Regions from separate parts of the Paenibacillus sp. GCM10028914 genome, predicted to be linked through region 1. Evidence: riboswitches for the same ligand, from Rfam matches in the RefSeq annotation. Region 1 holds a riboswitch; each other region holds the start of a gene.
What was found. Region 1 has a riboswitch for cyclic di-AMP ahead of ACFQV5_RS10750 (C40 family peptidase). Riboswitches for the same ligand answer to the same signal wherever they lie in the genome.
Positions count from the first base shown of each region.

Region 2: it holds a riboswitch for cyclic di-AMP, as region 1 does, so the genes downstream of both, ACFQV5_RS04980 (TrkH family potassium uptake protein) here and ACFQV5_RS10750 (C40 family peptidase) in region 1, are expected to answer to the same signal.
Region 3: it holds a riboswitch for cyclic di-AMP, as region 1 does, so the genes downstream of both, ACFQV5_RS25105 (C40 family peptidase) here and ACFQV5_RS10750 (C40 family peptidase) in region 1, are expected to answer to the same signal.
Region 4: it holds a riboswitch for cyclic di-AMP, as region 1 does, so the genes downstream of both, ACFQV5_RS14985 (APC family permease) here and ACFQV5_RS10750 (C40 family peptidase) in region 1, are expected to answer to the same signal.

Region 1 covers NZ_JBHTFO010000012.1:117,708-125,845, forward strand. The annotation lists gene ACFQV5_RS10720 (substrate-binding domain-containing protein) at 1-606, opposite strand, end outside; gene ACFQV5_RS10725 (cache domain-containing sensor histidine kinase) at 633-2,435, opposite strand; gene ACFQV5_RS10730 (response regulator) at 2,432-4,045, opposite strand; gene ACFQV5_RS10735 (VOC family protein) at 4,086-4,490, opposite strand; gene ACFQV5_RS10740 (2Fe-2S iron-sulfur cluster-binding protein) at 4,582-4,971, opposite strand; gene ACFQV5_RS10745 (aminoglycoside phosphotransferase family protein) at 5,006-5,953, opposite strand; gene ACFQV5_RS10750 (C40 family peptidase) at 6,049-6,522, opposite strand; cyclic di-AMP (ydaO/yuaA leader) riboswitch at 6,526-6,658, opposite strand; gene ACFQV5_RS10755 (four-helix bundle copper-binding protein) at 6,827-7,156, opposite strand; gene ACFQV5_RS10760 (Mrp/NBP35 family ATP-binding protein) at 7,363-8,138, shown strand, end outside.
Region 2 covers NZ_JBHTFO010000006.1:60,882-69,019, reverse strand. The annotation lists gene sdhA (succinate dehydrogenase flavoprotein subunit) at 1-1,445, opposite strand, end outside; gene ACFQV5_RS04995 (succinate dehydrogenase cytochrome b558 subunit) at 1,461-2,126, opposite strand; gene ACFQV5_RS04990 (LysR family transcriptional regulator) at 2,371-3,288, shown strand; gene ACFQV5_RS04985 (potassium channel family protein) at 3,356-4,024, opposite strand; gene ACFQV5_RS04980 (TrkH family potassium uptake protein) at 4,040-5,383, opposite strand; cyclic di-AMP (ydaO/yuaA leader) riboswitch at 5,445-5,588, opposite strand; gene ACFQV5_RS04975 (CPBP family intramembrane glutamic endopeptidase) at 5,859-7,526, shown strand; gene uvrC (excinuclease ABC subunit UvrC) at 7,587-8,138, opposite strand, start outside.
Region 3 covers NZ_JBHTFO010000019.1:32,671-40,808, reverse strand. The annotation lists gene phnE (phosphonate ABC transporter, permease protein PhnE) at 1-187, shown strand, start outside; gene ACFQV5_RS25110 (C40 family peptidase) at 286-756, opposite strand; cyclic di-AMP (ydaO/yuaA leader) riboswitch at 758-895, opposite strand; gene ACFQV5_RS25105 (C40 family peptidase) at 1,234-1,707, opposite strand; cyclic di-AMP (ydaO/yuaA leader) riboswitch at 1,711-1,848, opposite strand; gene ACFQV5_RS25100 (hypothetical protein) at 2,085-2,909, opposite strand; gene ACFQV5_RS25095 (M1 family metallopeptidase) at 2,921-4,909, opposite strand; gene ACFQV5_RS25090 (YwhD family protein) at 5,058-5,567, shown strand; gene ACFQV5_RS25085 (stalk domain-containing protein) at 5,673-6,857, opposite strand; gene ACFQV5_RS25080 (SurA N-terminal domain-containing protein) at 7,104-7,766, shown strand; gene ACFQV5_RS25075 (endonuclease/exonuclease/phosphatase family protein) at 7,856-8,138, shown strand, end outside.
Region 4 covers NZ_JBHTFO010000015.1:338,399-346,536, forward strand. The annotation lists gene ACFQV5_RS14965 (undecaprenyl-diphosphatase) at 8-553, shown strand; gene ACFQV5_RS14970 (alpha/beta fold hydrolase) at 558-1,433, opposite strand; gene ACFQV5_RS14975 (MerR family transcriptional regulator) at 1,585-2,283, shown strand; gene ACFQV5_RS14980 (MFS transporter) at 2,443-3,741, shown strand; cyclic di-AMP (ydaO/yuaA leader) riboswitch at 3,993-4,153, shown strand; gene ACFQV5_RS14985 (APC family permease) at 4,294-6,117, shown strand; gene ACFQV5_RS14990 (glycoside hydrolase family 16 protein) at 6,171-6,914, opposite strand; gene ACFQV5_RS14995 (ABC transporter permease) at 7,063-7,983, shown strand; gene ACFQV5_RS15000 (carbohydrate ABC transporter permease) at 8,031-8,138, shown strand, end outside.

The sequences.
Region 1 (8,138 bases):
CGTAAGCGTGTAAGCCGTCTCTACCATGCCCTCACTATAATAGGTTCCTACAATTTCCGTGCCTTCTCGCTCCTTAAGAATACTTCGAACGCCGTGCTCCCGATCGATCTGTGTAGATGCTCCTTGCACATAACTTATAATAGCCACCTTGGCATTCACCGGAAGCAAAGCAGCCAGTTCTCTTCCTGCCTTTTGCCCGGCATCGATATTATCCGTAGAGATCAGGCTGTGCGCAAAATCACCATTGATATCCGAATCAATCATTATTAGGGGAATTCCCGCCTGCCTGATCTTCTTAGCGATGGGTACGAGACCGTTGAAATCACCCGCCGCCATAACTATCGCATCTGGCCCCTCTAATAGTGCGTTTTCTAACATCGAAATCTGTAAATCGACTTCTTTCTCCTTGGGTGGACCTATAATTGAAGTTTCTACACCAAATTCCCTCGCCGCTGTATGCACCCCATCAGTTAGAACTCTCCAGAAATCTATTTCTTTCGTCGCTTTGACTGCTACGATGATCCTCTTTGGTTCTGATGAAGAATTGTTTCCCCACAGATTCACAATAACAAAACCCAGCATACCCAAGGCCAGAAGTGACAGCAATATATATCGTACTTTGATCGAACGTATCAGGCTGACTCCTCCTCACTCTCTTTCTTCTCATCAAAGTAAATGGCAGGAATCGTCACAATGGCAGTCGTTCCTTCATTCACGACACTTTTATAAGATAATCCATAATTCATTCCAAAATACAGCTGAATACGCTGATGTACATTAGCGATGCCGACACCCATCTTAGACTCCTGCGTTTCCGTAGAATATAGAATTGTACGTATTGTTTCTTCATCCATTCCGATTCCATCGTCGATAACACGGAGTTCTATATCATCTCCGACCCGACTTACGTAAATACGAATCATACCCCTTCCTTGCTTATTCTTGATACCATGATATATAGCATTTTCTACAAGAGGCTGAAGCAAGACCTTTAATGTCATATAACGTTTGAGAGATGGATCAAATTGAACGGTATATCCCATCTTATCCTGATATCTCATCTCTTGGATCTTCAAATAACTAGTAATATGTTCGATTTCTGTTGCAATGGGGATTAATTCTTGACCTTTACTAAGAGAAGCCCGGAAGAGCTTGGCTAAAGCGGAAGTCATGAGAATAACCTCATCGTGCTTCTTGCTCTCAGCCATCCAAATGATAGAATCGAGTGTGTTGTAAAGAAAATGCGGATTAATCTGCGCTTGCAGTGCATTCAGTTCACTCTTACGTTTAACTTCCTGTTCAACCACGATTTGGTGCATTAATTCTTTAATTTTCATCATCATTAAATTGAAGCTTCGGGCCAAGCTGGATATTTCCTTCGAGTGCCCGACAGGGACCCGAATGTCGAAGTTCCCTTTCTCTACCTCATTCATATTTTCCTGTAATCTTTTAATAGGACGTGTCAGATTACGAGAAATAAGATAGGAGATCATCACACCGACCGCGATACAGAACAAGCCAGCAACTGCAAACGATAGTTTCATTTGTTTTTTGTTGTCTACCAGCTCATTCTCATAAAACACCCCAACAATCTTCCAACCGAATCCCGAATCCTGAATCGTATAAATTCGACTAACCCCGCCTTCTTCTGTAACAAATCCACCCGTGGTTTCCTTCATCACACGATCAATTTCCTCCGTCTTCAGATTGCTGTAGAGGAGTTGCTGCTGAGGATGATAGACAATATTCCCTTCGCGATCGACCACGAACACATAACCTCTGCTGCCCAGATCCAATTGATTTAACATATCATTAATAACCTTGAAGTTGAGATCAATGAGTAATATGCCTAGTCCTTGAGAACGATCAATGCCACGAAGTTCCCGGCTCAGGGAAACTACCCATTGATATTCATCTTTGATCACCGGCTGTACATGCGAGGAGGAAATAACAACCTGTCCTGAAGCTTCCTGGGCCTGCTTGTACCAGAACTGTTCCGATGGAGGACTGTTTGGATTCAATTGCACGCCTCTACGGTCCGAGATAAATGATCCGTTATATCCGAAAATATTAACGGATGTAATATCCTTTCGAGAGACAAGGATTGAGTGGAAGTATTCAGATATTTTGTACTCGAGCGCAGACAGATCTTCCGGAGGAAGAGATTTACCGTATGTTAAGTAATCCCGAACATCGGGGTTGTTCATTGCTGTAAGCGAAATATCCTTCATACCTGTGATGTACGTCTGGATGTTCGCATTTACTTGATTAATTAATTCGGTGGTATAACTCTCTGCAGTCTCTCGAACTGCAGATTCTGACAGTCGATAGGAAATAAAGATAAGCAGCAAAGCTGTCAATAGTACTAGCATGACAAAAGTGCCTGCAATACGGGATTGGATGCTCTTTATTTTCACCTGACGCCATATCTTCATGCTCCGTCAACCATCATCTTCTGGCGGTATTCCGTCGGTGTATCCCCAGTACATTTCTTAAATAGTACACTGAAATACTGAGCATCCTGATAACCGGTTTTCGTAGCAATTTCGTACGTTTTCAAGGATGAATGCTTCAATAGTTCTTTGGCCTTTTCCATTCGATATCCCGTGACATATTCTACAAATGTTTTTCCTGTGTGTGCTTTAAATAGAGAGCTGAAGTAACTCGCACTCATGAAAATCCGACTGCTGACCATCTTGACGGATAGCTCGATATCATCATAATTATGATGAATAAATTGTACCGCCTCCGATATTTGGTTGCGCGATATGTTTCTACGTGTTTCAGCAACTCCAATCATCGCTTTTCCGCACATATCCTTAAGCCAAAATTCAATCTCTTCTAATGAACGAAACGAGTAAAGTTCAGTTAAGAGACGAGTCTCTTTTCCAAACAACTCTGTCTCATTACAGCCGATCTCCAGTAAAGCCTGGAGAACAGCCAGCATCGTACGCAGTACTCGAACATAGCATTGCTCAATTGATATGGAGGCATTTTGGAGTTCGCTAATGATCCTACCAATAGAGCGATCCACATCCTCAGGTGACCCTGTCTTAATCGCGGAAATAAGCGAATTCTCCGATTCTGCTCCATCATATAACGGCTTAGAGCGCCTGTTCTCCAGATCTGATATACTCACAACTTGGTCGCTGCCAATCAATAAACGATATTCGAGTGCAGCTACAGAGGCACGGCACGAATGCCTTATGTCTTTCAGTTCACGACAGATCGTACCGATTCCAACACTTACCGTAACTGATAAATACCGCTTAATTGAAGCACGAATTTCCTCAGCCCGTTCTTGAGCAAGGGTGTAAATCTCTTCTTCACCTGAACCGGACAAGATCGTTATAACCTTGTTCCCTTTATACCGGAATACAGCTGAATCTGGTTCTTTGTCCATAATCTCCTGAATGATATTGTAAACAGCAAACGAATAAAGTTCATTGTCGGTACCTTGATCCTCAGAAGGCCACTCATCCATATCCGTAGCTATAGTTACGAACAATGGACCAGATAACGGAATCTGAAAATAAGCCATTTTGCTTCTAATTTCCCATTCATTCAGAGCCATGGTGGCCATCCGTTCAAGAAATCTTTCTTTGAGTAGTGGGAGACTCTCATTCAATTGCTGCTTTAACCGATTTAAATGTTCAAGATGTCCTCGCTCTTCGTCCATTTGAACTTTCAGTTTGTCCAACACCTCACGAAGTTCCGCAGATGTAATCGGTTTCAAAATAAAATCAGTCACTTGAAGCTTCACAGCTTGCTGTGCATATTCGAAATCGTCATAACCTGTCAGAATGATCATCTTCGTTCCTGGATAATGTTCCGCAACATGCCGTGATAACTCCAGTCCATCCATAAAAGGCATATATATGTCGGTCATGACGACATCCGGACGAAAGTGGGCAATCATTCCTAACGCCTCTTGTCCATTCTCGCTAACACCAACACATTCAAAACCATGGTCCGCCCAGCTAATTCGATTGCGGATACCTTCACGGACGATTGGTTCATCATCAACAATTATGATTTTATACAATTAATAACACCCCCAAGCGATCTACATTGTCTGTTATTAACTATTCCCTGCATACCATCAGTGCATTTCCATCTGGATCTTTAATAACAAACCATGGGTCTTGTTCATTAACTGTCATAATACTCACACCCTTCGCTCTGGCATAGGACAAGGATGCTTCCAAATCTTTCGTAAGCAGCATGAAGGCAGGAGTGGCAATTGGAGGCGCTCCACTTGGCTCCTTCCCACCCCACATTGGCATGGTGTCCAAAATGATCCCTGTGCCCTGCATTGGAAGAGGACATAAATGTCCATTTAAGATTTCGCATTCATTTGAGTCAATTCCAAGAAGCTGACAATACCAGTCACGAGCGTGCTCAATATTTTTTACAGGAACAAAAACGCTCCCTATCTTGTTCTGAATCGGGCTTGTTGAACCTGGGGCATTTGGGTTCGAACGGTCCATGATTTCCCTCCTAATGTCTTATCATGTCATGATATAAAAAAACCGGAAAACCTGATCACAGGTCTCCGGGTAGTGTCATGATGAAAACTCTTCAAAAATATGGTGCGTGCTTAATCGAGGTAACGCCAATCTTCTCAAATTTACTCTGGCAACCCAAACGGTACCCCTCATCAATCTCTTCGGGATCAAGCCGACTCTCTTCGGCTTGATTCGGTATAGACAAGTGTTCTAACCCTTCACTAACATGGCAACGACAGCGGGCACAGGTCCCTCTCTTGCAAAAGGAATTCCAATCCACCTCATTCTGTTCTGCGAGTTCCAGTATTGTCATACCGATCACTGGGGCTACGTATTGCTCAGTATTTCTTCCTCTTAGCATTACAATCTTCTCTTCTGAACTTGCTTCCATATTCGGAACAGGTGTTGAGGAAACTTCGGACAAGACCTTGTTCTTCTCCCGCCCTTTCCAGAATTTGAACACGCTGCATTTCCCTCCTCTATCTGACATATGACATTTATGTACTCAGGGAATTCGGCATAAGATGCTTATGAATCAATCTCTTAAACTCGTAAATATCAGATAAACTTCCGATCTCTTGTTCTGTATACTTCTCATAGATTGATTTCACGAAATTCGCTCCATAATCATGCAGCATCGTTCCCGCAAATAATCGCTCAATAAACTCATTATACTTCATATTGAGTCCTTTAATAAACTGTTCTACTCCTTCGATGTCACACCGCAGCAGTTCAAAAATAATGGGAGGATACTCATACTCTATCGGTGCAATAGTACTATCGGCAAAGTCAATAATATAAATGAATTCATTCGAGTCAATCAGCACATTATCATCTGTAAGATCACCATGTACGTGAACGAAAGTTTGTATCTCATATCGATTCAAAAATTCTGCAACCTGTAACCTTACTTCTGGAAGTAAGATATTCCAACGTTCATTATAAACAGATCTCTCGATGATAACCGCAGGACTAAACTCTTCATCCGGTTCGGTGTTCAGCTTCTCCATATCAAGCTGCAAGCGTTCTATAAAGACACTTTTCTGCTTCATTGTAAATGAACCTAACACATCACCAGCACTGTCTCCCTCAATATAATCCATAATGAGATATTTAAATACATATTTATCAACGATTTCACCAGTAGCGACAATGGACGGCGTACGAACGCCTTGATGAATCGCTCTTTGCATCGAAGCCTGTTCGGCCGTATAGTCCTGATCTGTGTTTAGGCCCGACTCGGTTGGGGCGAAAATCTTAATCACATAACTTCCAACTTTAAACACGGCATTGGTCCCCGGCTTCAAATGAGAGATATGCTCCGCCCCGAGCAAGTGTTCATTGGTAAATATCTTTTCTATTAGAGGTCTGAAGTCTTCTATGGACTGATAGACAGCTCCCCAAGCATTCCAATTGTTAATCGTTTTTTGAAATAGATATGACATCGCTTTCAAGACCTCCGAGTTCATCGCCTTTCTTTACATCCTATCATATAACAAAAAGCCCACGAATTCATCGCGGACTTCTATTATTGTAATTATTAATTTACACTTCCGACCATCTGAGCATAATTTTCTTGACTGATAACTCGACGAGCGGTTACATAACGATTCTTATAGTATGATTCAGACAACTTACTGATTCTTACACCTCTACTAGTGGAAGCATGTGCAAATTGATCATTTCCGACATAAATTCCTGCATGAGAAATTCCCTTGCCACTCGTATTAAAGAAGACTAAATCTCCGAGTCGAAGATCATCTTGATCCACATGAACACCAGCTTTAGCTTGTGAAGCAGAAGTGCGCGGTAAATCCAGATCATATTTGTTGAAAATGTACAAAATAAATCCGGAACAATCAAACCCGCTTTCAGTCGTTCCTCCCCACTTATAAGGAGTTCCAACCAATTGAGTTACTTGACTTTGTAGCTTCGCCTGATCAGCATATGCTGTGAAGGCGCCAGAAGAAAAAATAAGTGCAGACCCTAGCAATGATAGTATGACTTTCTTCAAAACACTTTCTCCCTTCGGTGCCTACGGAGTTAGCTAAGGGTTCGGCTGAAGGTCCCCTATATTCCCTCTACATCAAGAATAATTCACCCGGATCGGTTCCCCCGTTTTCAAAAACGAAATTCGGCAAATTCATTAAATTTTTGTAACCCTATCATAGGTTAATATATTTTGGCTAGATTTGTCAATGACATAGTGACAAAAATGTAATTTTTATAATAAAAATAGTGTATATCTTAAGATCACATATCAAAAAAACAGCCGGGATATGTCGGCTGTTTTTTTCGACCTACTATTATTTGCTATATTAAGCTGCCATTGCACGGCAAGCTTCAGCACATTTAAAACATGCTTCAGCGCAGCGCTGACAATGCTCGTGATCATGTTGCTTACACTCATTACCGCATTTCTCGCATATTTCAGCACATGCCTCACAAATTTGTTTGACATAAGAGCTATTGATTGACATCGCATGAGCTGCAAACGCACATAAATCAGCGCACTCCCGATCAAGACGAATGCAATCCTTCATCATCTTCATATCTTCTTCTTCTAGACAGGCGGAATAACAATGATTACAAGCCTGCATACAGCGTAGACATTCATCGATACATTTTTGCATTTGTTCATGTGACATTGTTAGTTCTCCCTTCAGAGTCGTAATTCACCTTGTTCAGCAAGGCTATATATTAATAACCACATTTTGTGTGGAATCTGTGTGGAAAATAATAGTTTTAGTTTTTTTCAAGAATATCCCCGTGTGAGCTCGTGTTGACTAGCCCTCACACATTCTTTACACTGAACAGAAAATCCATATTCAAGAAGGAAGCATAGAGGTGACTTATGAATAGAGAAATATTTGAACGTGAAATAACAAGAATTCTAGAACCCAATCTTAACCTTCCCTTGATTCAGATAGGATTAATCCGTGATGTTATGCTGAAAGATAATAAGGCTGCTATGACTCTTATCGTAACGGAACAAGATCAAGCAGAAGGTACAACAGAAACTCTGAGAAAGCAGATTGAAGGGCTGCTTCGGACCATCGGTATTTCAGATATACATATCCGGATCAAGATTGTAACGAAAGAGGAGAAGCATAGCATTACTACAAGGGCACAAGAGATGAATCAAGCTCAGCAGACGCCCGCTAAAAAACCTGCTGCACCAAATCCATTTCCTATAAGTCCAATGATCGCTGCAGGTGTAAATTTCATTGCGGTTGCAAGCGGGAAAGGTGGTGTAGGAAAATCAACTGTTACCTTGAACCTCGCAAAAGCATTACATAAAGCTGGTAAGAGAGTTGGGATCATTGATGCTGATATTTATGGCTTCAGCATTCCTGATATGATGGGAATTCACGAGAAGCCGGAACCTACAAACAACCGTCTTACTCCTCTGATAATGAATGGAATCCAAGTCATCTCTACCGGATTTTTCACAAAAGGGAATGATCCTGTGTTATGGCGGGGTCCACGCCTTGGAAGAATGCTGTCCAGCTTCTTGAATGATGTAAGGTGGGGCTCACTGGATTTCATGCTTATTGACCTGCCGCCTGGAACAGGTGATATCGCTTTGGCTATTCATCAGATGATCCCAGAATGCTCAGAAATCATCGT
Region 2 (8,138 bases), on a different contig from region 1:
TTCAGTTCTTTAATCTTGCCGATCGTTGCTTCAAGTTTGTCGTTATAACGAACAACGGTCATGTTGTTTGTCATCCACTCACCAAGTTCCTTATGTAGTACATAAGCATTCTCAGTGCCCTGCATCTTCAGGAGACCTTCATACTTAGCTGTATGTTCTTTCGCAGCCCGATCATAGACGCTAGACGAAATATCTTGAGACGATTTCTTCAGTCCCTTAACATATTCGATGGCTTTCGGACCCGCTACCATACCGCCATAAATGGCTGAGACCAGAGAGTTTGCACCTAAACGGTTAGCACCATGGTATTGATACTCACATTCTCCGGCAGCAAACAAACCTGGAATATTGGTCATCTGATTGTAGTCAACCCACATGCCACCCATCGAATAATGGACAGCCGGGAAAATTTTCATCGGGATTTTACGTGGATCATCTCCCATGAACTTCTCATAAATCTCGATGATACCTCCGAGTTTTACGTCGAGCTCTTTAGGGTCTTTGTGCGAGAGATCTAGGTAAACCATGTTCTCACCATTGATCCCAAGGCCTTCATCAACGCATACATGGAAAATTTCACGTGTAGCAATATCACGCGGAACCAAGTTTCCGTAAGCAGGATACTTTTCCTCTAGGAAATACCATGGTTTTCCGTCCTTGTATGTCCAGATTCGGCCACCCTCTCCACGCGCAGACTCAGACATCAGACGAAGCTTATCATCACCTGGAATCGCCGTTGGATGGATCTGAATAAATTCTCCGTTCGCATAATGCACACCTTGTTGGTATACAGCACTCGCTGCTGTCCCTGTGTTAATAACGGAGTTTGTCGTTTTACCGAAAATAATACCTGGTCCACCACTTGCCAGAATAACTGCGTCACCCGGGAATGTACGGATTTCCATGGAACGCAGATCCTGTGCGGAAATACCACGGCATATGCCTTCATCATCGATCACTGCATTCAGGAATTCCCAGTTCTCGTACTTCGTTACAAGACCCGCTGTTTCCCAGCGGCGAACCTGTTCATCCAGTGCATACAGAAGCTGCTGACCTGTTGTCGCACCTGCATATGCCGTACGGTGATGCTTCGTGCCTCCAAAACGACGGAAATCCAGCAATCCTTCCGGCGTCCGGTTGAACATAACACCCATCCGGTCCATCAGGTGAATGATGCCCGGTGCTGCGTCACACATTGCTTTAACTGGTGGCTGGTTCGCCAAAAAGTCGCCGCCGTACACTGTATCGTCAAAATGCTCCCAAGGAGAGTCGCCCTCCCCTTTCGTATTAACGGCTCCGTTAATGCCGCCCTGCGCACACACGGAGTGTGAACGTTTTACAGGTACCAGTGAGAATAGATGAACGTGAGCTCCAGCTTCAGCTGCTTTGATTGTTGCCATCAAGCCAGCTAGTCCGCCGCCCACCACAATAATGTTAGATGCCATTTCTGTTCACTCCCCTTAGCTCAAGACTGTTTTGCACACATCAATTAAAGCAGTAGCTGCAAATTCCGAATCACGGAAAGCAGTCAGTGCCAATATAAACAACACGCTCGTAAGGACGAAAAGCCCCATACAAATATAAGAAGATACACGCTGCGCACGTGGTCCTACCGTAATGCCCCAGCTTACGAGGAAAGCCCATAAACCGTTAGCAAAGTGGAATGTTGCACAGACAATTCCAATCACATACAGAATGAACAGAATCGGATTGTTCACAATTCCATGAATCGTAGCTCCTAGTTCATCATGTGTGATCTTGCCAATAGCGATCATAAAACGAGTATCGTACATATGCCAGATAATAAATACGAATGTGATGACGCCAGTTATACGCTGCAAGGTAAAGCGAATGTTGCGTTCATAATTGTAGTTGCCAACGTTGTTATTTGCTTGATATGCAATATACAAACCGTATACGCCATGGTACAGCAGCGGCAGCCAAATCAGAAACAGCTCAAGGAAAAAGATGAGCGGCAAGCCGTTAATAAACTCGACACCCTTAGCAAAGCCTTCCTTTCCACCATCGAAAGCCTTAAAGTTGGTAATCATATGAGTAAGCAAAAAGGCTCCTAGCGGTATGATACCAAGCAAAGAATGCAGCTTTCTGGAATAATACCCTTTCATCAGTCGACGTTCCCCTTTCCGATTGTACAGCGTTTTCATTTAGCCTCATCTTAATCTATTACACTAAATACTACCTATGCGTCACACGCATACAACGACAAAATATACCACAATTCGGTTATTGTGTGAACATCTTGTGTCATGTTTCATGTTACTCCTTTTTTTCTTATAATGGAATTGCAATATAATTATTAATCGTTATAATCAATACGCATAAGCAAAATATACTGAGGAAGTGAAAATGATGTTCGAGGAATTGGACGTTTTTGCCATAGTTGTAGAGCAGTCCAGCTTGAATAAAGCTTCCAAACTGCTTAACCTGTCACAACCCGCCCTATCCCGTAAAATCGCCAAGCTTGAAGACGAGCTAGGTGTACAACTATTTAATCGACGAGGAAAGCGCCTGGAACTTACTTCTATCGGGCAGCTTGCTTATACATATGCACTCGAGCAGCGTCAGCAGCAATTAAAGTTCATGCAGACCCTTGCCCATTATCGCGTGGAAGAACAAATTACAATCACGTTAGGAGCTAGCCTAACCACGCTCCAAACGACGCTCCCTCCACTCGTCAATGCATTCATGGAAAGACATCCGACTGCTGAAATCAAACTAATTACAGGCAAGACGCATGAAATTGTATCCTCCGTACGTGATAAAAAAGTCGATGTTGGTATTGTTGCTTCTTCCATTAACCAGCCCGGCTTAAATTGCATCCCTCTATTCGATGACCATCTTGAACTTGTACTGCCAACCACACATCCACTAGCTGATAGCACTGATGTCGGGATTGAACAACTCCAAGGTCTACCTATGATTATCTTCTCAACGGGTACCTGGTATAGAAAACTAACAGACGATCTTTTTCACCGCTGGGGCATCATGCCTGATATCCGCATGGAGATTGACTCATTCGAAGCGATCGTGCGCTTGATACCAACCTGTAAAGCGGCTGCCCTACTCCCTAAATCATACCTGCGTCCACAACTTCTTTCCGATAACGGGCTTATTGATATCCATATTCCCGCTTTGATAGAGACGAGAAGAACTACGAGCCTCATTTACGGAGATGCTTCTGAGCTAAGTAATGCTGCTACAAGGTGGATTGCTGAGACCGAGATGTTATTTCGAAAGCTTCAGGAGGACGGACAACAAACAACCTGACGCAAGAATACGTCAGGTTGTTTAGTTCATTTTTATAATCCAGCGGTTTCACAAGGGTTTTCGTACTTTATTGCATATTAACAACTTCACCTTCGAAGCGGTCAATGTTCTCTTTCGCTCCGATAACAACCATAATATCGCCTGCACGTAACACGTCCATTGCGGTTGGGGCTACAATAACTCCAGAACGCTGATTAAGTGCTACGACACTGATACCGTAACGAACACGGGTATTCAGCTCATTTAATGTTTTTCCGTCCATACATTCTGTCACCGTCATCTCGACTATCCGATATTCCTTGGACAATTCGATGTAATCCAGAAGGTTTGGAGTAACGAGCTGATGCGCAACACGTATTCCCATGTCTCTCTCAGGGAATATCACCCGGTCTACTCCGAGTTTCTCCAAGGCTCTACCATGAAGTACTGAAACCGCCTTGGCAACGACCGTATTAACGCCTAGCTCTTTCAGGAGAATAGCTGCGAGAATACTCGTCTGGATCTCATCTCCAATGGCCACAATCCCACAGTCAAAATTCCTGATCCCAAGCGACTTCAGCACTTCTTCATCCGTAGCATCTGCTACAACGGTATGGGTAAGGAATTCACTCATATCCTCGACCACTTCTTCATCTCGATCGATCCCGAGTACCTCATAACCTAAGTCCATCAGTTCAAGTGCAAGACTTGATCCGAATCTCCCAAGCCCAATAACCGCAAATTGCTTTGATTTCATTTCTAGCCAATCTCCTTATCCAATAATCATTTTTCCTTCTGGATGACGATACAACTCTTTACTCTTTTTAGGACCTAATGCATAAGCAAGTGTTAATGGACCAAGACGACCTGCAAACATCGTAATGCTAATGAGCAGCTTACCGAACAACGATAGTTCGGGGGTTAGTCCCATAGACAGCCCCACCGTACCAAAGGCAGACGTAGCTTCAAATATTATGGAGAGGAAGCTGCTGTCTTCTGTTGTCGAAAGAATCATCGATACTGTAATGACCAATAACAAAGCAAGCAGTGTAATAGTCAGTGCTTTTAGAATCCGTTCCTGAACCAAGCGATACCTGAACAACACAATATCATCTCGACCACGCATCATAGCGATAACAGCAGCAATCATCATCGTAAATGTCGTGGTTTTGATCCCCCCTCCTGTAGAACCTGGGGAAGCCCCGATAAACATCAGAATTACGATGAAGAACTGTGTAGCTTGACGAAGCTCGGTAATGTCTAATGTGTTAGCCCCCGCCGTTCTTGGTGTTACCGATTGAAAAAAGGAGCCCAGAACTTTACCGCCCCAGTTCAATGATCCAAGTGTCTCGGGATTCGTAAATTCAAAAATAAATATTACAATCGCCCCTATAACAATAAGAGAACCTGTCATGGACAATACCACTTTTGAATGTAACGATAATCTGCGTCTTTTCCGATAATCAACCAGATCAGCCATAACGATAAAGCCGATGCCGCCTGATACAATCAGGAACATAACCACAAAATTGACGATTGGATCATACACATATCCGGTCAAACTTCTAAAATCACCAAACAGATCAAATCCCGCATTATTGAACATGGATATCGCATGAAAAACACCGAAGTACAATGCCTTCCCGATTGGCATATCAAAAGCCCAGCGAATGGTCAGCAGCGTAGCTCCACAAGCCTCGATCACCAAAGAGTACAGCAGAACCCGGCGGATCAGACGAACGATCCCCTCCATTGAGGATTGATTCATCGCTTCTTGCAGAACCAAACGGTCTTTCAATGAAATACGTTGTTTCAGAACAAGTGCAAACAGCGTGGCCATGGTCATGAAGCCAAGTCCACCAATTTGTATCAATAACATGATGACAACCTGTCCAAAAGAACTAAAGAATGTCCCTGTATCCACTACTACAAGCCCCGTCACACAAGTTGCGGATGTTGCAGTAAATAAGGCATCCATAAAGTTCAGCGGTTCCCCTGTCGTATTGGCTATCGGAAGCATAAGAAGCATCGTTCCAATCAGAATAATAGCCCCAAATCCGAAAACAAGAATTTGAGGTGGCGACAAGCGAAGCCATTTTAATTTCGAAGTCAACATGCTCACCTCTTCAAAAAAATCAAACAAAAAAGACACTGGAAATCCAATGCCTTAAGCGTTTGGGTTCCTGTGCTACAGCCTACGAGGTTAGCTGACGGATTCGGGCATATCACAGGTCGCCCTATTCGCTACCTTTTCGGAAGCGAAATTCACCCCAATTAAATGGTTCCCCCATGTTCATTACGAAATTCGGCTGATCTATTCAATTAACATGATGTGATTATAACGCAATCCTTAAAGGATACCAAAACCGTAATTGAGTTGAATTATCTTAAAAAAGAACGGAATTGGGCATATTCCAGAGTAGTAGCACATGATTTACTGAGGTTTTCGAAATCTTTCCTGCATTTTCAGCGGATATTTCATAATTTTGAATGGGCTAAGCCGTTTGTGTCATTCATATCTATGTTATATTGACTTTATGTCTTCAGAAATAATCGAAAAGTAATAACAAATACCGGCCAAGGAGGATGACATGAATAAAGCAGGACAACCGCTTCAGCTTCAATCTAACAAAAAGAAACTCGTTGTACTCGGGATCATCGGCCTGATTCTGTTTTTAATGTTCCAAGTGTTTCCGTCTACTGCCTCCGATACCCTAGAGGTTAAAACACCCGAAATGATTACCAAGAAGGTAGCAGCCGACACTGCTATACGTTTCGCACAAGAGAACATGCAGTATAACAACATCACAGCTAAAGAACCCCTTGTTACATATCAATCCAAATCCGATGTTTACGGATATCTATCTAAAGAAAAATTACTTAAGGAATACAACAAAAAATTTGAAAGTAAATATCCCTATGACGTATATCGCGTCAGGCTTGAGCAAGCGGACGGCAACGCTCTGAATGTAGATGTCCACATGCAAAATGCTGGTATTGCCGGATTTTCATACGACTTAGCTAATTCCAACTATGAAGGGGCCATGCTCCAAAACAGTGAAGTTCGCAAGCAGATGCTTCTCTTGATTGAAGGGGATATGTCCTTAGCTCAGAAGATGTCACTTGCAGAACCTTGGCTGCAAAGAGCCGGTTATAGTGTCTCTAAGCTGAAACAGGTTACTAAAGAAGGTGAACCAGGCCTAATATATGTGGATCCGGAAGCAAAGATCGGGGCGTCACAGCTTCAGCTGAAATTCTCCTTTGAAGATGGTACGCTGCGTTCCTATGAGCCCGTCTTTTCCGTTCCGAGTGAGCATACCGCATATGTAGAGAAGCAGACAACGAATGCTACCTTGCTTACTCTTCTCGGGTACGGATTATTTACACTGATCCTGGGTATCCTAGCCATCGTGTACAGTGTAAAAACAAAAGCTCATACTTCATTTAAAAGAGGTATTTTCCTAGCTCTGCTCCTCTTTGTCATTCAAATGTTGAACACATATAACCTCGTGCCTGTGTTTCAGGCTGAAGGAATGTCAGACTCCAGCATCAAAGGCATTATGATCTTCTATGCAGGGTACTCTCTCGTGTTCTCTGCACTCCTCTACTTCTCTCTTGTTGGAGGGAGCGGACTCTGGCGTAAGGAAGACGGACTAAATCCATGGCCTCGCGCTAAGGAAGCCGGTTATGGTCCATACGTGCTAGAGAGTATGAAGTTAGGATATCTATGGGCATGTATTCTATTAGGCGTGCAGTCTTTAATCTTCATCGGCTTGAATCTCACACTCGAGACTTGGTCCACAACAGATGCATCCCAATCGCCTTATAATATGCTGTATCCATGGCTTTTCCCACTGATGGCTTGGCTTGCTGGGATATCCGAAGAAGCTGTATACCGTCTATTCGGGATAAAAATGGTCAAAAAGATCGTCAAAAGCACGTTTGTAGCAAGTCTGATTACCTCGATCATATGGGCACTCGGCCATACCTTGTATCCAATCTATCCGGTCATATCAAGACCGATTGAGCTAATCATCATCGGATTGTTATTCAGCTACATTTTCCTACGATACGGTTACCTAACCTCGGTGTTTGCTCACGTTGTGTTCAACAGTATTCTTATGGGCTTTAGCCTCATGATGATGAATGACACGTTTAACTTGTGGATGGGAATATTCTATATCATTCTTCCGGCAATTGTCGGTTATGTGATCTACAAATTCAATTCAGGTAAAAAGGAAACGGCTTTCCCGTCCTAAATGGACGGATAAGCCGTTTTTTTCTTATATCTCATAACCATAAAAAAAGAAGCCGTAAAATTACGACTCCTCATCACGAAGCGCTTTTAATATATCATTAGCGAGCTTATCGCCTATCGCCAGAGGCCGAAAATCTTCAAGACTAGCCTCTTTAATTTTCTTAATGGATCCAAAATGTTTTAAGAGCATCTTACGCCGCTTCTCCCCAACACCCGGAATGGCATCCAGCTTAGAGGTGACCATCGATTTCCCACGTTGCTCACGGTGGAAGGATATCGCGAACCGGTGAACCTCATCTTGGATGCGCTGGAGTAAATAGAACTCCTGACTATCCCGCGGTAATGACACGGGTTCAGGTGGATCACCGACCATCAACTGGGCAGTCTTGTGCTTGGCATCCTTAACTAGTCCACAGACTGGAATAAACAATCCCAGCTCGTTCTCCAATACGTCCACAGCAGCTGAGATTTGACCTTTACCACCGTCTACCACAATTAGATCAGGCATTGGCAGGTTTTCTTTAAGCACCCGCTCATATCGGCGACGGATGACTTCACGCATCGTCCCATAATCATCCGGACCTTGTACGGAACGGATTTTATATTTCCGGTA
Region 3 (8,138 bases), on a different contig from region 1:
GTTCGAAATAAATGTCCGGTCGGCAACGATCTTGGGGGTTATCGGTGCGGGAGGTATTGGTACACCACTCATCTTTGCCTTAACATCACGGAACTGGGATCGCGTAGGCATTATATTACTTGGCATCATTGTTATGATTACCATTATAGATCTCATTTCAAGTACAATACGTAAAAAGCTGGTTTAATTCAAAAAGCGCCCCATAGAATGACACTGGATTTGCCCTGAGCTCATCCAGTGTTTATTCTATGGGGCGCTTATATTTTACAGATATATTATAGGCTATTATTCATCTGCCGCATGTGTTTCGTAAGCGGAGTCGCTCATAATTCGTTTGGCACCAACATAACGTTCGGCATAATAGCTGTCACTCAGGCGATTAGTAACGACACCTCGGGAAGTGGAAGAGTGAGCAAATTTTCCATCACCAATGTAGATGCCTACATGAGATACACCACGACCAGAAGTATTAAAAAAGACGAGATCCCCCGAACGAAGGTTATCGCGGGTTACGACAGTTCCCATCTCAAATTGAGATCCTGATTGATGGGGGAGCTTAATTCCTAAAGCGGAGAATACATACATGGTAAATCCAGAGCAATCGAAGCCGCTCGTTGTTGTTCCACCATAGCTGTACTTCGTCCCGAGAACCTGATCAATCTCCTGATCCAGTTTACTGTCAGCAAAAACACTGCCCAGACCTGCTGTTAGGAAGATTGTAAGTCCTAAAAAGGATGTACTTAACTTCTTTAGCATTAATAACTCCTTCCATTGCCTGCGAGGTTAGCTTTAGGGTTCGGTTGAAGGCTCCCTATGATCCTTAAGTGCAAGATCAATTCACCCATAAAATTGGTTCCCCCGCTTCCTATTGATCGGAATTCGGCACATATTCTATGTATAAAAGCCCTTACAAAAATGACAAAGTGATTACACTGATTATTCTATCAGAGGGCTTGTCCCGTTGGCAATTGTTTCTTGCTGTCTTTTGTACAACTTTGGTGGTTATCTTTGTCGATGTGGTGTCGGTAACTTAAATAAAATTCATATAGGTGTTTAACCGTTCAAAAAAAGGGGTAATTTACCAGTAGGAGTGGTTTTAAATTAAATAAATAAAATTTTTTTTATAAACTTAAGAACTTTTTCAACGCTTCATACGTTATAGAAGTATAAAGAAAAAGCCGCGATGGAGATGTGGTGATCTCAATCGGGCTTTATATAGACGTAATAATATGATTAGTTATAGTTCACAGCGACAGCTTTGTATTTGCTAGAGCTCATGACTCGCTTAGCACCTACATAACGCTTGGCGAAGTAGCTGGAATTAAGCGCAGTGATGGTAACACCACGGGATGTCGAAGAGTGTGCAAACTTACCTCCGCCTATATAAATTCCTACATGAGAGACGCCTCTACCGGACGTATTAAAGAATACAAGATCGCCTGCCTTTAATTTACTCTTGGCTACAGCGGTTCCTACTTTATACTGGGAAGTTGATGTACGAGGCAAAGTAAGCCCGATCTTCTTAAACACATAGCTTGTGAATCCAGAGCAATCGAATCCTTTGGTCGTGGTTCCACCCATTTTATAAGAGACACCAATGACTGGTTTGATTGCGTTATTAAGCTTGGAATCCGCGAAAGCGCTTCCGGCACTTAATGTAAGAGCGAGAGTTAGGCCGATTGAAATGGCAGTTAACTTTTTTTTCAAGAGATGAGCTCCTTCCAATGCCTGCGAGGTTAGCTTAAGGGTTCAGCTGAAGGTTAGCCTATGACCACTCTGTTGCGAGATCAATGCACCCAAGACGGATCCCCCGCTTCCCGTTAACCGGGAATTCGGCTTCTTTTGGTGTTACAAATTATAAATAATAATGTTCGATTGTTAATCCATATGAAAAAGTTACAGTAAAGATGACAAAGTTGTTACTATCACATTCGTTATTTTAGCAGAGTATTAACAATTTGGCAAACGAGGAAATAAAATTTATGAACAAAAAATCCCATTCCTAGTTAAGGAGCGGGATTTTTTGTGGGAAGAATGGGGAAAGCACACTATATATGCCGATTTCATCGATATGTGAACATTTTTCAACGGTTCTCTCTATGTGTATGCCATACGTGAAATTGAGAGGTAACAGACCATAGCTGGAACAAACTGTTTACGAAATAGCTTGCTTGCTGTATGACTAGTCCAGCCAGACCAGACCAGAAGAAAGATAAACCACTGAACAGTAGAAGCAGTGCCATTGCTATTCCACCAATTGTTATCGAGATTAGTACAGCTTTGCGGATATGACGCAGACAGACCATTATAGCAGGTACCATACCTGTGCCAGATGTTTTGCCAAACTGTATATAGAGAAGGAATAGATGAATTAGATACGCGTATATGAGCCAGCCAACGATGTAGGGAGCTAGCTTAAGCAAGGTAGAAGGGTCCCGAATGACGGCCGGCAGAGCTGGAAGCATTTTGGGTACCAGCCAGTACGCCGGTGCAAAGGTTAGAAAGGTCTCTATGACATAAAATAAGGTTACAGGTTTCCATAACTGACGCATGCCCTGGAAGAAGAAAAGTCCGCGCTCACCTCTTGCCTCTTGATGGAGATTATAAAATATACCTGCATGAATGAGGGGAGTCAGTATCATCCGAATAAGAAGCATGCCGATGAGAATCCAGGCATAGGTATGAACGTCATTGCTCTGTGATAATGCCATTTCCCCTTCATAAAAATAAAGCAGTTTACTAAGCTCACTGGGAGCAGGGTCCGGATATCGCATTAGAAGTGGGACAACGGCTGATTTCACAATCCGGTAAAGGCAATATCCCCACAGCAGTCTGTACAGAAATAGAAGAATAATAACATAGAATTGATCTTTAACACTGACCCAGCCTTTGCCTGTATAGCTTTTCATGTTCTCCCCCCTTACCATGACAGGCTGCCGAACAGTGTCTCTACCAGCTTGGTGATGCTCAGGTTCCAGCGCGTGACAGCTTTCGGTTCCATTCCCGCCTTCATATAGTTATTGATATGTTTGTTCTCCAGCACGATCGTGTATTTCGGATCTACCATGGCCCAGAGTAGCGGGGAGCGGTGCTCGATTTTATACTCCGTTTTACCGTTCTTGCCATCCCAAACCTTATCTACGGTTTTACCGTCCTCAAATGCGAAGGAGATCGGAATGTTAGTGACGAAACCACCCTTGCTCACGATCGTTACTATGGTTTCATATGCAGGATCGTCTTGTGTGCCTGTATTTTTGGTCTTGATTTGCTCTATTGCGACATCAGCCATTTTGTTTCCGTATACGTATTCGTCAAAGTATGGCTTCCATGATTGTTTAGTCAATTGCTCCACAACTTGTTGAAAATCTTGGGTGGTTGGGTGTTTGAAATGGTATTTTTTTGCATAGGTCATCATGATTTTGTCCATGGTCTGCGAGCCGACAAGACGTTCAATATCCTGTAGCACGAGCTTGCCGCGGGTGTAGACATTTAAAGCATATTTCTCGTGAGAACCATATTTCCAAGATTCTAGTTGAAGTGATTCCGGCGAAGTAATGGCTGCTGCTTGGGCCGCGGTGTTGGAGGTTACTCCATACTCCTGCTCCATAACCCGTTCCTCTGCATAGGAGGTAAATGCTTCGTCAAGCCAGGCCTCCTCAAACTCATTACTCGCAATCATGCCGTAAAAATATTGATGACCGATTTCATGGATAACGGTGCGCTCCAGTTCATACCCTGGTGAATCGTCTTTGGCCCCAAAAGCCGTTACAAGCGTAGGATACTCCATACCGCCGGCGCCGTTCCCGGCATGAGGGGGCACGACGATGGATAATGTCGAATACGGATAAGATCCATACCATTTACTATAGGAGGATAAGGCTGCCTTCGCGGCGTCAAAATACCGATCCTTCAAATCCTTATGTACCGGGTCTAGATAAAGCTTGATTCGGACGCCAGGTACACCTGGAGCAGAGAAAGCTTCCTCAGCTACGACAAAATCTGGTGAGGCTGACCAGGCGAAGTCATGTACATCATCTGCGTAGAATTGATACATCTTTTCACCATTTGCTTTAACAGCTGGCTTCGTTGGAAAACCAGTCGCGGCAACAATATAATTGTCCGGTACTCGAATGCGGACACTGTAAATGCCGAAATCCGAATAAAATTCTGAGTTTCCGTGGTATTGGTGAAGGTTCCAGCCTTCATCCTGACGTCCTCGTACCCCTGCAGGCTCGTATACACTGATCTTGGGAAACCATTGTCCCGCCATCACAAAGTCACCCGCCGTACCCATACGAGCGAAGATTTTAGGCATTTCTACTTCAAACTCCATGGTCAGCGTAATTTTTTCGCCACCTTTAACTGGCTTGGGCAGACGCAGTTTCACTAAACTTCGGTCTTTGGTGTTACCATCGTCAGGCTGCACATATTGAAGCCGGTGAAGCAATGACAATCCCTCCGCCGTCTTGATTCCAGAAATCTTCATCGAGCCAAATCCATCCTCAGGCATGGGGTCTGTTCGGAGTCTGCCACCCGATTCTTTCATAAAGGTTGTCTCTTTGGAGGCAAAAGCGTTGGGATAAAGATGAAAGTACAGCTCGGTTACGGCTTTTTTTCCGGGGTGAGTCCAGGTAAGGGTTTGTTTGCCCTTTAATTTGTTCTCGTCTGGTTCTAACCTGACATCCATGTGGTATTCAACCAGTCTGTTGCTTAATGCTGGAGCAGGCATATCGTACTGAGCTTTAGGTGGAGAGAGGGGGGCCTTCTCCGTTGCTACAGGCTTGCCCGATTCCGGGGCGAAAATAGGTGCAGAAACACGAGTACCCTGCAGGAATAAAATCATGGATCCGCCTAGGAGACCGAGGGCGAGCAGGGATGAAAGAAAGACTTTAGCACGTGGTGGGACCATATCGAACAACCTCCCGTTGACAAGCATCTACAGCATGTATATGTTTGCTTTTGGAGGATTATTAGTTAAAATAAAATATATTGGACTGGTTATCTAAATCAGCGAAACGGAGGGTCTCTTCCGTTCATATATTAGGAGGCGTGCCTTAATGGAGAATCAGGAACAGAACGGGAAGAAGCAAATTGCCCTTAACATTATAAACAGCAAAAGCAAGCATAAAGGGTTCGGAGCGGGCTCTATTGATCTGAATAGTGTATCTCCGGTCATTATTGATCGTGGGGAAGCCAAGATTGAAATTGGAGCAATGCACGCGAAGAGCAAAGTTGAACGTGGTATTAAATTCTCGACCAACCGCGAGGATGTGCCTAATGGCCGCCAAGTATGGATCGTGTGGGTTGCAGTAGACCGTACAGCTGAAGGTCAACACTACGGCGGTATGACTGCTTGCGAAATGTGGATTGATGAGGAAGCGAAGCGGGGCTGGAAGATCCTTGCGGACCATGTAAACAAGCTCGATGCAGCACTTAAGCGTAAAATCATTCTTGATGGTTTGGGAGATGTGGAGAAAAAGGCACTGAAAGATCTACTAATCTCCAAGAACGAGGAATGGTGGAATGACTCCCCAGAGGAGTTTAAGCAGGCTTTGGCAACGGAATAATATAGATGGAGAAAGCCCGGTGCGGATAAGATCCGACCGGGCTTTTTGTATTGTGCACATTTGAAGGGCGAAAACAGGGGATGACAATATGAGATCATCCACTGGTTAAAAGGGAAGTTTGTACGTGAACGTCGAATTGCTGCTAAGGATAGGGTGATTGAATGTAAAAGTCAGCTCTTGATTTTTATATCCTGCGTAGGACAAGGCGTCGCCAACATATCCCATCTCGTTAGGAGGATATTCCTCAATTAACTTCTTGGCGTTCTCATCCAGCAGCTCTGGGTAGATCAGAACGGACTTCTTAGCTGTCGGATGAACGATGAATAATGTGGATTTTATATAAGGACGGACCAACAGAAAGTCATTTTCGATGGCTTCCACAACGAAATCGTCTTCCACGCCAGTAATAGCTTCAAGATCATAGGTCTTAACAACTTTACCAGTCGGGTGAACAAGCTGCAGAGTGCTGCCATCCATAATCGCAACGTTTCCTTTAAAGCCGTTTACATTTGAATTGGTACGTATGCCGGAAAAATTCGAGAAATGAGTAGTTCCCTGTTTTACGATTTTACCTTTGTTCAGAAGTACGCGGACATCCGTTTCATGGATATGCGGCTCACCATGCGAATTCCAGATATCTACGACATAGCTTGATGCATTAATTTTACGAGGTTTCATGCCAATCCAGTCGATATTCTCGATCTCAACCTTCCCGGTACTTCTCGGTACACTACCTGCTTGCCCTGTAAGTAATGTGGCGTTATCACGGTTTAACCAGAAAACCATGCCATTAATAGAGCTGGAAACGTATTGTTTGCTTCCTTGGAGAGAAATCGTCTTCTTTCCATTCCACTTTATTGGGATTCCAAAGCTCTTAGTGAGCAGTGAGGCCGGGACATATGTGACCCCCTTTTTCACAACTGGGGCTGCTCCTAAAGAAATGGTTGTTCCTTGGGCATTGACTGCTTTGGACTGACCAGGGGCAATACGGACAGACTCCAGGGGACTGTTAATATAAACATATTTCTTGTTAGATGTTAGTGTGATGTGAAGATCCAGATACTCCGATAACTCTTTGACTGGAACGAATAGGACTCCGTTTTTCTTGAAAGGGGCGTTTTGCAATTCCAGATCCCAGGATGTTTTTGTGTTATCTTTCTGGGATTCAGCCGCAAAAGCTGATGGAGTCGATCCAGGAAAAAGACCAGATATAGGTGTTAGACCAAGCGTTAGAGCGAGTGCCGCAGCTCCGGCGATTTTATATGATTTCAGTGATTTCAACTTCTCCACCTCCATAAGGGATATTTATTAGACGTTTATAAAATGGAAAAAGTTTCATGATTGTTGCAAAAATAAATGATCCTTAGTGTATAAGTTGCCTATCATTTTGTTGGATGAACCTTCGTTTAATTTCGCATTAATGCAACTTTTGGGGTGGAAATGCGTTATTTACTTATAGATGCACAACATTTAACAGTAACGATGGATATTATCTTTTTTTACTCGTTTTGGAGGCATATAAGGAGGAATTATCTGATGAAAAAAAACAAAAAAATGATGGTCGTTTTAGGCATTGTGCTGACGGGAGCCCTTACAGTAGGCGTAATATCATCCTTTGCAAATGACTCATTAACATCCCAGCTTAATAAGATTAAAGTGAATACAGAAATCAATAATCAAGGTGAGGAAGAAGAAGTATTAGTTAAGGTTGGGTCAAATAAAATTACAAATATTGAATTTTTAAACTATAAAGAATACAACAGTGTCTCCCCTTCAAAATTAACTGATTCAGAAATTCTTGAACACATGATTAAGGAAGAGTTATTTCTGCAATTAGCTGAAAAAGAAGGTGTATCAGCAACATTAGAAGAAGGAAGACAGGAAGCACAAAAAAACAGGGAAATTTTAAGAGATCAGCCTAAGGATGTGCAGGATACCCATAAAAAATTTATGGATGCATCAGGCGTTACTGAAGAAGAGCACTGGGAGAAGATTGCTCCGCCAATGTATCAAGATATGTTATCCAAGCAAAATATAGCTGATAAGATCTTGAAGGGAGAGGCCTCTTCTCAAAAAGATACTTCAGTTGATGACAAAGATGTCGTGTTAAATCTAAAAGAATTTAAACAGCAGTTGTTTGAAAAGTCTCTTTCAGACGGTACAGTCAAAGTTGTTGCAAACAATATTAGTTTAGACTAGCGGCTAGACAGGGAATGCCCTTCTAGGAATAAATATGACGGTTCAATAACGGTATCGTTGAACTGTTATCAGCAGGAGGCAAAGTGTTCATGAGTAAACAAATGATGCATACGACGGTCATGTCGTACAACATTCAGCATGGCGCCGGCATGGATGGTCAGCTGAGTCTGCAGAGAATTGCTAAGGTCATATTTGACTCCGGTGCCGAGATTGCCTGTCTCCAGGAAGTCGATCGATTCTTTGGGGAGCGGAGCGACTTCAAAGACCAGGCTAAGGAGTTGGCTCGGATGCTAGGCTATCATTATGCTTACGGTCCTAATCTGGAGCTAATCCCGGTAGAGGGACAGGCTGATATCAGTCAGTACGGCAACG
Region 4 (8,138 bases), on a different contig from region 1:
ATTAATAATGGACATATCGAAAATAAATGTGGAGTTATTCAGATTCATCAATGATATAGGTAAGGAATATGCTTTTTTAAACTCTACTTTTATTTTTCTTGCTGAATACATGGTTTATATTTTAGCTCTATTAACAATACTGTTCTGGTTCTCTAGAAAACTCAGTAATAGGATGATGGTCATCTCAGCGATGATTAGTTTCATGCTTGCTGAGATATTAGGAAAGATAGCTGGACAATTACATTCGAATAAACAACCATTTGTGGAGCTACCTCATGTTAACCAACTAATAGAAAAAACAGTCAACAACTCTTTTCCTAGTGATCATACCATCTTATTTTTTTCATTCTGTGTGACTTTTTGTATCTTTCATAAAAGATGGAGATATATTTGGATATCGCTGGCCTTCTTGGTAGGCCTCTCTCGTGTATGGGTTGGTGTTCATTATCCTGCAGATGTCATCGTTGGTGCGCTGATTAGTACCGTTTGTGCTTATTTCATAGCCATTATGGTGCCTCGATTGCCTATTTTAAAGAAACGGCTATTAGAATAATAATTTAATGAGATAAATTCAAATTTTTAATCAACCAAGGCTTAATCAATGGCAGAACCGTTATAGGCTGCATTGCTTTAGTGTGATTCATATCATCTCCTGTTAAGATTTCTATATCCCAACCATGATGTTCTAGCTCTTGTTTATTTTTTTGAAGAATACCGATAATATCTACTGTTACATTTCCAAAATTATCTCCATAAACAATGGTGTCTTTTTCCCCGGAAAACGCCAGTTTTGGAATATCTAATTTATGTTGAATGTCACGATCATTAAATTCCATTAGATTATTGTACATCGTAACAAACTGTTTAGTCTGTTTCGTGTCGATCTTTACCTGTATGTTATCCCAATCAACCTCTTCTGGACTGAGATGATCTTGATCAATATTAGAGGACTTTTGATTATTTAAAGCTTGTTCGTATGTTTTATTTGTCACCACCATCATTTCTTTATATGGTCCATCCAATGGAGGAAAACCACCCATGATTAAGCTATCTAATCTGTCAGTCCGAATGGCTAATTGCAATCCAACTAAAGCTAACCATGAGTAACCATAATAGCTAAATTTCTCAACATTCATTTCATCAGCAATTAATAAAAAATCTTTTACAATATTTTCAGGTGTAAGATTATCTGGATTCGGGTGAATTAAACGATGCCCTTCGTAGTCAAAATATAATATCTTAAACTGGTTGACTAAACCATTAATAAAATGCTCTCCTAATTTAGGGTCTACTCCCCATAACTTTAAGTTTTCGGCTTCTTGGCCATAAACAGATTCTTTTGCAACTGGAAGCATAATTGTTTTGGAATTTGAATTTCCAACTAAACCAACTTTTATTTTTGAATCATCCATAAGTTTTATGACTTTTTCCAAGTTTCTCACTCCTAAATTGTTTATATTATTATCATATAACATTCATGCAATCTTTCAGTTTTGCGGTTTTTTGTCCTTGATATATTGGGATTTTAAATAAAATATATTATTGTAGCACTTGAAGGTTTGACTTTAAGTTAGGAGTTCAGAAATGGAGACATATTCCCCTAAACAAATTGCAAGTATTTTAAAAGTTAGTACAACAACTTTGAGAAGGTATGAAGAACAAGATCTCATTCCTGATGTGCCAAGGACAAAAAGCAATCACCGCCTTTACACATCGATACACGTTCAAGCGTTTATTACCATTAGAGCCTTATTAAAAGGGTATGATATCCCCGTTGTTTATGAGGTCATGAGAATAATTAAGGACGCGAATTTTGAAAAAGCTCTATGGTTAGTAAATGAACAACAATTTCATATACAAGTGGAGAAACAAAGAGTAGAAGAAATACTTACTAAGATTAAAGATTCCAATTTTACGGAATATAAAAATATGAAATTAAAAGAATTTATGAGTATTGGAGAGGTAGCAAAAATAGCAGGAGTAAATAGTTCTGCTATCCGCTATTGGGAAAATGAAGGTTTAATCCATTCAGAAAGAAATAATGAAAATGGATATAGAGTGTTTTCTATACCGCAACTGCGTAAGATATTGGTCATCAGGAGTTTGAGAAAAACAGTTTATTATATTGAAAATATGAAGAAACTTTTAAATGATTTAGACACGCAAAATTACGGTAGAATCGAACATTCTTTTCAATTAGCTTTGGAGAAACTAAACAATCAACTATTATTTCAAATGAAAGGTATCGCAGAAGTGATGAAATATATAAACTTTTACGAATAATATGCGGCAGCCGAATCGATTGGTTGCCGTTTTTTATATTATCGAGTTCACGATTAGAAAATATGATTAAATGGAAAAAAGTGTTTGATATCCTTTCTCTGGAAAGGTAAACTACTTTTGATCTTTGATCCGAGTTCAGCTTGTGAAAGGAAGTGTAAGATGGATTTATCACGATCATCAACCAAAGAACAAGAAATAATACAAAGCTATATTCATTCCCCGGATAAACAGCGAAATCTTTATCGCCGTACACTTGTGACTGTGATATTTTCGCAAATATTTGGAGGTGCTGGACTTGCAGCTGGAATAACGGTTGGTGCACTACTAGCTCAGGAAATGCTGGGCACAGATAACTATACTGGCGTTCCAACTGCCTTATTTACGTTGGGTTCAGCAGTCGCGGCTCTGTTGGTAGGAAGGTTCTCACAGAAACATGGGAGAAGACTCGGATTGGGTTTAGGTTTTATCACAGGTGGCATAGGAGCAATTGGTGTAATCATATCTGTCATTCTTAATAGCATTTGGTTACTCTTCCCCTCACTTTTTATTTACGGTGCAGGGACTGCAACAAATCTACAAGCCCGTTATGCGGGTACGGATTTAGCGACATCAAAGCAAAGGGCAACCGCTGTAAGTATGGCAATGGTATTCACAACACTGGGCGCTGTTACCGGTCCGAATTTAGTGAATATTATGGGTGATTTCGCTCTTTCGATAGGTGTACCTCGTTTAGGAGGATCATTTATTTTAGCTGCGGCAGCATATATTCTAGCTGGATTAGTCTTGCTGATTTTCCTTCGTCCAGATCCACTATTAATCGCGAATGAACTTGCCAAAAGCTCCGTTAAAGCTACAAGAAACATTGATGAGCCAAAAGAAATGTATGCAGAGAGAAGAGGTATAGTCCTTGGCGCTTCGGTTATGATTGTAACCCAGATTGTCATGATTGCTATCATGACGATGACTCCTGTACATATGAAACATCATGGATATGGGTTGGGAGAAGTAGGTTTGGTTTTAGGTTTCCACATAGGCTCCATGTATCTCCCATCCTTAGTTACTGGAATTTTGGTTGATAAAATCGGACGTAAGGTCATGGCAGTTGCTTCTGGTGTAACATTACTTACTTCAGGAATAATTGCTGCGCTTGCACCTGCCGACTCACTGGTTATGTTAATCGTAGCATTATCCCTTCTGGGTCTCGGTTGGAATATGGGATTGATTAGTGGAACTGCTTTAATTGTCGATTCAACCAACTCTACTAATGGAGCGAAAGTACAAGGATCTGTAGATGTTCTAATAGCTCTGGCAGGTGCCTCGGGAGGGGCATTATCTGGTATGGTTGTTGCGCACTCCAGTTTTTCTGCACTCTCTTTTGCCGGGAGTATCCTCGCTATAATGTTAATCCCAATCATGTTTTGGTCTTTTAAAAAGAAGAAATTTAGTTCAATAACATGAGTGGGAGAATAAATACAATGAGCAGACCTTAAGGTCTGCTTTTTAATTTTTTGTATACTTGGAAAATAGAGTGAGGCAGAGATAATTCAAGATAATCATGGTGAAGACCATTTGTAATCGATATCATGGACTTTTTATTCGTTTTTTTTGACTGAAATGTGCTTCTTTGCTTCTTTACAGTAAGTGCCAAGAAGGAGTAAGATTCATTCGTAATCATGAATGTGCATTACAAATTGGAATGAAAACCGAATATTCCTAAATCGCTTAATTCTGAAATCAGAAGCGGGGGAACCAATAAGATGAGACCATCCTCATCTCCGGGGTGAATCACTTGGCTAGCTACTGCATGTGTAGGGATACTTTCCTTCCCGAATCCGTCAGCTAACCTCGTAAGCGTTAAGAAAGAGGAATTTGTCGTGTCTTATTTTTTCAAGCCACGGGAAAGCTCCAGCTTTCCTGCGGCTTTTTTTGTTATGCCTAAATCGTGTTGCAGGACGTGATGAGGGCGAATTCAAACGATATATTTAATAACTCTAGGCGGTGACATTAACGATGGCAGCAATAAAAAGACTATTGATTGGTCGGCCTCTTAAATCGAATGAACTTGGAGAACAAAAACTGAACAAGAAAAAGGCATTAGCAATACTCTCCTCAGATGCACTTTCATCTGTAGCATACGGACCAGAACAAATCCTGCTTGTTCTGATTACGATCAGCGGGGCTGCACTTTGGTATTCGATTCCTATTGGGATTGGAGTATTGGTACTATTAACGGCTTTAATTTTATCTTACCGTCAAATCATATTTGCTTATCCTCACGGAGGGGGAGCTTATGTCGTATCTAAAGAGAACCTTGGAATATATCCCGGTTTAGTTGCTGGTGGTTCTCTGTTGGTAGATTATATCCTTACTGTTGCAGTAAGTGTCTCGGCAGGGACGGATGCTTTAACATCCGCTTTCCCAATATTGCATGAGCATAAAGTCGGCATTGCGGTAGCGTTTGTCATCCTTATAACGATACTGAACTTAAGGGGAGTTACCGAGTCGGCTACCGTGCTTGCTTATCCCGTTTATTTGTTCGTATTGGCCTTGTTTATTCTACTTGGAGTAAATATGTACAATATTCTGATGGGTAACGCTTCTCCTGAGTTTCATGCTCCAATCGGAACTCCGGTTGCAGGTATAAGCTTATTCATCCTGCTAAGAGCTTTTGCATCTGGTAGCTCAGCTCTCACCGGGGTGGAGGCAATATCGAATGCCATACCGAACTTTAAAGATCCTGCGCCCAGAAATGCAGCCAAAACATTAATGGCCATGGGCATATTACTCGCCGTATTGTTCTCGGGTATCGTATTCCTAGCTTATTATTACGGTATAACGCCAACAGCGCAGGAAACAGTCGTATCCCAGATTGCGAGCCAAACCTTCGGCCGTAATATTATGTATTTCTTTATACAAGGGACAACTGCATTGATTCTAATCCTAGCAGCGAATACGGGATATTCAGCATTTCCACTCCTTGCAGTCAATCTTGCTAAGGATAAATTCATTCCAAGAATGTTTACCGTTCGGGGAGACCGCCTTGGTTACTCAAATGGGATTTTAATTCTTGGGGTATTATCTATAGTTCTGATTATTGTCTTTCACGGGCAAACCGAGAGTTTAATTCCGTTATATGCTGTGGGGGTGTTTATACCTTTCACCCTATCCCAGACAGGGATGATGGTAAAATGGATTCGGGAGAAGACAGCAGGTTGGGTGACAAAATTAATTATTAATACCATCGGCGCTTTGATCAGCTTTACCGTATTCCTTATCTTTTTCGTAACGAAATTTGTGCAGATTTGGCCTGTGCTGATATTCCTGCCATTAATCGTTTACTTGTTCCTACGCATTAAAAAGCACTATGATGCCGTTGGTGAACAATTACGGATTACCACTTGTGAACCACCCATTGAGATAAAAGGTAATGTTGTAATTTTACCGGTATCAGGTATTACACATGTTGTTGAGCATTCTTTAAACTATGCGAAGTCTTTATCGGCGGATCAGATTATCGCGGTGTACATTCCTTTTGAAAGAGAAGAGTTAACTCGGTTCGAGGAAAAATGGAAGAAGTGGAGACCTGATGTAAGGCTAGTGACTATAAATTCTCCATATCGAAGCATCATACATCCATTAAGCAAATTTATAGATACCATACAACGGAAAGCAGCTGAATCGAACTATCAAGTAACAGTAGTCATTCCTCAGTTCATTCCGAAGAAAAGCTGGCAAAACCTGCTTCATAATCAAACCAGCTTTATGATACGTACCTATCTGCTGTATCGGAAAGATGTTATTGTTACGACAGTTCCGTATCACCTTAAAAAGTAAAACATTCTCAAGCTCTGGCCTGTTACTAGACCAGAGCTTTTTTATGTAGTCTGCTATTCATATAGTTGTATAGATGAAACCGTCATGACTGCAGGAAATGCAGCTTCATCTACAGGCACATGATCAAACCAACCACCTACAGCAAGGTTGAGGACTAGATAGAAAGGCTCATCAAACGGCATGATGCCATTTTCTAATTGACGCTCAGCGAAGCAATACCCATCAACCAGCCACCGGATCGTACCTTCGTCCCATTCCAGCCCATAATCATGGAACTCGTTAATCGTACCGTTCTTAAACTCGTAAGAGAATTCATCGATAACTTTATTGTCCCAGTCCTTTCCGTAATGCAGTGTTCCCCATATTTGCTGTGGCAGGCGGCCTCTAGATTCCATAATATCGATCTCACCAGAAGCGGGCCAAGAGCCGTAAGTGTCATGCTGCGGAAGCAGCCATATGGCAGGCCAAAGTCCCTGACCTACAGGGAGCTTAGCGCGCACGATAAGTTTGCCGTAGCGAAAGGAGAAATGATTTTTTGTGTCCAAACGGGCGGAGGTATAGTCAAAGTGCTTCCCATCTGCTTCAATAACTTCGCGGCGTGCACAGAGATTTAATCCAAATTCATTGATGAACAGATTGTCTGCGAGTCCCGTGTAATACTGCAACTCTCCGTTACCCCAACCAGGGGATATGGGATTGCCTTCATGATCAAGCAGGTCATTGCCAGAACGAATATTCCATGCACTCAAATCGGTATTACGATTTAAAAAATCTTGCTCCCATATAAGTTTGTTCATTCTTCAAATACCCCTTTCATTTAATCACAGCATACTTCATTGAACAGATCGGTTAGAACAAATCTAAAAAATTGGGATAGGGTCAAAAATGATGGCCTTTTTTTCCTTTGCTGATTTTCTTACGATGAAGTAGAAGGGGGCACGGAACATGTTCCAATACAGGACAGGACAACTAAAAGCAATTCTTCGGCAATGGCAATTGCAAAGCATGGTCATCCCAGGTATTATCTGGATGTTTATTTTCTGCTATATTCCCATGCTTTGGCTGGTGATTGCATTCATGGACTATAGCATTGCGAAACCCATGCTGGAGTCACCGTTTGTCGGACTGAAGCACTTTCAAGACTTTATGACAGATGATCGCTTTTGGCGCTCGATTCGCAATACCTTGGGTATGAGCACCATCAAACTGCTGCTGGGCTTTCCTGTTCCTATTTTATTTGCCCTGATGCTCAATGAAATTCGGAATATGAGGTTTAAGCGTACGGTACAAACCATTTCGTATTTGCCGCATTTTATTGCCTGGACGATTTTTGGCGGGATCATGCTTAATTGGTTAGGTGAAGGCGGGGTGATCAACCAGCTGTTTATGGCACTCGGATTTCAGGACCGTGAGATCTTGTTTAACAGCGAACCGAAGTACTTTTGGTGGATTACCTATTTTTCCGATATTCTCAAAGAAACTGGCTGGAGCGCTATTATTTACATTGCTGCCATATCCGGCATAGATCCGGGATTGTACGAGGCTGCAGAGCTTGATGGCGCGAACCGCTGGCAACGTATGTGGCATATTACCGTTCAGAGTATTCGCGGAACCATTGCTATTTTGTTTATCTTAGCTGTTAGTGGAATACTGGGAAGCAACTTTGAACAGATCTTTATGCTCAAAAACAACATGAACATGAGGATGGCGGAGAGCTTAGACTTGTATATCTATAACATGGGATTGGTATCTGGGCGCCACTCTTTCTCGACGGCCGTACTATTTGCCCGATCCATCGTGGCGCTGGGTTTGTTGTTTTTAGCCAATTTCTCATCTAAAAAACTAACCGGCGAAAGTATTTTTTAATCACGAATCATGAAATCGATTACTAAAGAAGAAGGGAGGACAAAAACATGCTAAGTCGCAGGAGGTTTCGTCGAATCGGCGTTTTTGAGATTTGTAATACACTGCTGATGTTGGCCGTTTGCTTTATCACGCTGTACCCGATGTGGTTTGTGTTT